DNA from 2 places in the Bacillus sp. FSL W7-1360 genome. Region 1 is predicted to be linked to the other one. Evidence: a T-box and tRNA genes for the amino acid it is inferred to sense, from the RefSeq annotation. Region 1 holds a T-box; the other holds one or more tRNA genes.

Evidence for each region. A T-box is a leader RNA that pairs with one kind of tRNA and senses whether it is charged. The one in region 1 lies ahead of NSQ26_RS09200 (valine--tRNA ligase), so its partner is inferred to be a tRNA-Val.
Region 2: it has a tRNA-Val gene. The T-box ahead of NSQ26_RS09200 (valine--tRNA ligase) is inferred to sense a tRNA for this amino acid. The anticodon was not compared.

What each region holds. Positions count from the first base shown of each region.
Region 1 is NZ_CP151950.1:1,791,711-1,793,954, forward strand. Features, by position in the region: gene NSQ26_RS09200 (valine--tRNA ligase) at 1-1,217, opposite strand, end outside; T-box leader at 1,258-1,487, opposite strand; gene NSQ26_RS09205 (hypothetical protein) at 1,655-1,804, shown strand; gene NSQ26_RS09210 (hypothetical protein) at 1,810-2,244, opposite strand, start outside.
Region 2 is NZ_CP151950.1:2,058,908-2,061,151, forward strand. Features, by position in the region: rRNA gene NSQ26_RS10600 (16S ribosomal RNA) at 1-333, opposite strand, end outside; tRNA gene NSQ26_RS10605 (tRNA-Ala) at 507-582, opposite strand; tRNA gene NSQ26_RS10610 (tRNA-Pro) at 591-667, opposite strand; tRNA gene NSQ26_RS10615 (tRNA-Arg) at 678-754, opposite strand; tRNA gene NSQ26_RS10620 (tRNA-Leu) at 768-856, opposite strand; tRNA gene NSQ26_RS10625 (tRNA-Gly) at 881-952, opposite strand; tRNA gene NSQ26_RS10630 (tRNA-Leu) at 960-1,042, opposite strand; tRNA gene NSQ26_RS10635 (tRNA-Lys) at 1,048-1,123, opposite strand; tRNA gene NSQ26_RS10640 (tRNA-Thr) at 1,158-1,233, opposite strand; tRNA gene NSQ26_RS10645 (tRNA-Val) at 1,242-1,314, opposite strand; rRNA gene rrf (5S ribosomal RNA) at 1,322-1,437, opposite strand; rRNA gene NSQ26_RS10655 (23S ribosomal RNA) at 1,498-2,244, opposite strand, start outside.

The DNA.
Region 1 (2,244 bases):
CAATCTCGAATGTTTTCCATCCAGCGGACGTACGTTTTTTCGAATCGATCTGGGACGAACGTCACTTTTGTTGCTTCATCTTGTTGTAATTCAAGCGCTGCATCCGCTAGTGGTGACATCTTCACAAACCATTGTGTCGACAAATACGGTTCAACCACTGCACCACTACGTTCTGAATGACCAACAGAATGTATGTGATCCTCAATCTTGAACAGCACATCCATCTCTTGTAAGTCTTTCACTATTTGTTTCCGGCACACGAACCGGTCTAGCCCTTCGTATTTTCCAGCGTTCTCATTCATCGTCCCGTCTTCATTCATAACGAGAATGCGGGGCAAGTCATGGCGGTTGCCAATTTCAAAATCGTTCGGGTCATGTGCCGGTGTAATTTTAACTGCACCAGAACCAAATTCTTGGTCAACATACTCATCGGCCACGATCGGAATTTCACGCCCTACAATTGGTAAGCGCACCATTTTTCCAATCAAATGTTTGTAACGATCATCTTTTGGATGTACCGCGACCGCCGTATCTCCAAGCATCGTTTCTGGACGCGTTGTTGCAATTTCAATCGTGCCACTTCCGTCCACAAGTGGGTATTTCATATGATAAAACGCACCTTGAACGTCTTGATGAATGACTTCAATGTCTGATAACGCTGTTTTCGTTTGTGGGTCCCAGTTAATAATGTATTCGCCGCGATAGATCAAGCCTTTTTCGTATAACGCCACAAACACGTCACGCACCGCGTTTGACAACCCTTCATCCAACGTGAACCGCTCGCGCGAATAGTCAACGGAAATCCCCACTTTTGCCCATTGTTGGCGGATAAATGATGCATAGTCCTCTTTCCACTCCCAAGACTTCTCTAAAAACGCTTCGCGACCAAGATCATGGCGTGACTTCCCTTCTTCTCTCAGCTTCCCTTCAACTTTCGCTTGCGTCGCAATCCCAGCATGGTCCATTCCCGGAAGCCATAGCGTATCAAAGCCTTGCATCCGCTTTGTGCGTGCTAAAATATCTTGTAACGTCGCATCCCATGCATGCCCCAGATGTAGCTTTCCTGTCACGTTTGGGGGCGGAATCACAATTGAGTAAGGTGTTTTCTCTGGATCGCCCGTTGCTTCAAAAAACTTCCCCTTCACCCAAAAATCATACCACTTTGCTTCTGTTTCTTTCGGATCGTACTTTCCGCTCATTGTCACTTCTTCTGCCATCTCATTCGCCTCCTTCAAAAAATAAAAAAAGCCCTCCATCTCAAAGGACGAAGGGACTCGCGGTACCACCTTTGTTTGCAGCAAGCCACTTGGGGCTTGTTACACAACTTAAGTAAAATAACGGCTCTCACCGGCTATGCTTACTCAACGTTTCAGCATAACAGCTCCTAGGCGACCTTCACATGGGGCAAACGAAGGAACCTCTCAGCCAATGGGCTCCTCTTTCTGTACGTGCGCATACATGCTACTCCTCCTGCTCAACACATATCGATATCGACTTGTTAGTAGACTTATTATAACATAACTCTCTATTGGTGCAATCATTTTAGCCAAAAATAGGCGCTTTTATCCCTTGTTCGATGACGCCCCAAAAAATACTCACATATAACGATCTATACACATATACTATATATTATTTCCACAAAGGGGGGCTTACCGTGACGAATTGTCAGAAGATGCCTCGCCATCCTTACACACATCTCCTCCTGCAACGTGTTACTTTCTCGTTTAACCAGCTGTCTCTTTTACCAAATACATTAGACTTATGTGCACTGCTTGGTGTCACAATTGTCGAGATGAGCTTCTAATTTCGTTACGACTTTTGTGCCATTGTGACTTCAAGTGGTTGCTTTTCTTGCGTTTCGTGCTCTAACTTTTGCTGCCAACGAGAAAGGATCATATAACACATTGTAGCCAAAACCAAAAATACTGCACTCGATACAAATGTTAATTTAAACGTCAAAATATTGTCCCACCACTTCATCCCCGCAAAGAATAATATGATCGCACATGCTTGACTGATATACCCAGCCACTTTCCACATCCGTATATGTTTTTGTAATGCCGATCGTTGGACAAGGTAAATTCCTAGAAACCCAAATAAACTAAGCAGTAAAAATGGAAACAAAGAGAAGCGCGTTGCTTCAATGGACGACACAAAAAAACCGAAAGAATGGATAAACATTTGTAGTGCAAACGCAACACTCAGCACCAACGCACCGATGCGCGCCACCTGTACGACTTTAAA
Region 2 (2,244 bases), 270 kb from region 1:
TCTCAGTCCCAGTGTGGCCGATCACCCTCTCAGGTCGGCTACGCATCGTCGCCTTGGTGAGCTGTTACCTCACCAACTAGCTAATGCGCCGCGGGCCCATCCCTTAGTGATAGCAAAAGCCATCTTTTAATATTGACCTAGGTAGGTCCATATATGATCCGGTATTAGCTTCGGTTTCCCGAAGTTATCCCAGGCTAGGGGGCAGGTTGCCCACGTGTTACTCACCCGTCCGCCGCTCACTTCCGGGAGCAAGCTCCCTTCTGTGCGCTCGACTTGCATGTATTAGGCACGCCGCCAGCGTTCGTCCTGAGCCAGGATCAAACTCTCCATTAAAGTGTTTGATTTGCTCATTTTGCACAAATTTCTTTGTGGCTTACATGTTGAGATCTATTGATCTCTCTTTACGCTTGGCTATTGTTTAGTTTTCAATGAGCTTGTGTCGCTGTTTGTTGGCGACTTAAAAAGTTTACTACTAATTTTGTTCCTTGTCAATAGCTTTGTTGAATTGGTGGAGCCTAGCGGGATCGAACCGCTGACCTCCTGCGTGCAAAGCAGGCGCTCTCCCAGCTGAGCTAAGGCCCCATTTCTAATGGTCGGGAAGACAGGATTTGAACCTGCGACCCCTTGGTCCCAAACCAAGTGCTCTACCAAGCTGAGCTACTTCCCGATTTATCAAATGGCGCGCCCGAGAGGAGTCGAACCCCTAACCTTCTGATCCGTAGTCAGACACTCTATCCAATTGAGCTACGGGCGCATTATGAAATTACTGGTGCCGAGGGCCGGACTTGAACCGGCACGGTAGTCACCTACCGCAGGATTTTAAGTCCTGTGTGTCTGCCAATTCCACCACCCCGGCTAGGACTTACTAATACTATTATCAAGCGGAAGACGAGATTCGAACTCGCGACCCCCACCTTGGCAAGGTGGTGTTCTACCACTGAACTACTCCCGCAAGTAAATGCGGGTGAAGGGACTTGAACCCCCACGTCATAAAGACACTAGATCCTAAGTCTAGCGCGTCTGCCAATTCCGCCACACCCGCAAACATGGTGAGCCATGAAGGATTCGAACCTTCGACCCTCTGATTAAAAGTCAGATGCTCTACCAACTGAGCTAATGGCTCTTACATTTATCATAAATAAAATAAATTTATATAATGGTGCCGGCCAGAGGACTTGAACCCCCAACCTACTGATTACAAGTCAGTTGCTCTACCAATTGAGCTAGACCGGCATAATTAATGGAGGATGACGGGATCGAACCGCCGACCCCCTGCTTGTAAGGCAGGTGCTCTCCCAGCTGAGCTAATCCTCCAACTATCACCCGGCACTGATCTACGCTCGCAGGGGGAAGCCCCCAACTACTATCGACGCAAAAGAGCTTAACGACCGTGTTCGGCATGGGAACGGGTGTGACCTCTTTGCCATAAGCACCGGATAATGAGAGAACGATTCTCTCAAAACTAAACCATGGGACTCAAATGTAAGGATGAATATTTAGGATAAGACCTCGACCGATTAGTATCTGTCCGCTCCATGTGTCGCCACACTTCCACTCCAGACCTATCAACCTCATCATCTCTAAGGGGTCTTACTGACTTGCGTCATGGGAAATCTCATCTTGAGGGGGGCTTCGTGCTTAGATGCTTTCAGCACTTATCCCGACCATACGTAGCTACCCAGCGATGCTCCTGGCGGAACAACTGGTACACCAGCGGTATGTCCATCCCGGTCCTCTCGTACTAAGGACAGCTCCTCTCAAATTTCCTACGCCCGCGACGGATAGGGACCGAACTGTCTCACGACGTTCTGAACCCAGCTCGCGTGCCGCTTTAATGGGCGAACAGCCCAACCCTTGGGACCTACTACAGCCCCAGGATGCGACGAGCCGACATCGAGGTGCCAAACCTCCCCGTCGATGTGGACTCTTGGGGGAGATTAGCCTGTTATCCCCAGGGTAGCTTTTATCCGTTGAGCGACGGCCCTTCCATACGGCACCGCCGGATCACTAAGCCCGACTTTCGTCCCTGCTCGACTTGTAGGTCTCGCAGTCAAGCTCCCTTATGCCTTTGCACTCTACGAATGATTTCCAACCATTCTGAGGGAACCTTTGGGCGCCTCCGTTACTGTTTAGGAGGCGACCGCCCCAGTCAAACTGCCCACCTGACAATGTCCCTGACCCGGATCACGGGTCGAGGTTAGAATGTCAGTATCGTCAGGGTAGTATCCCACCGATGCCTCCACC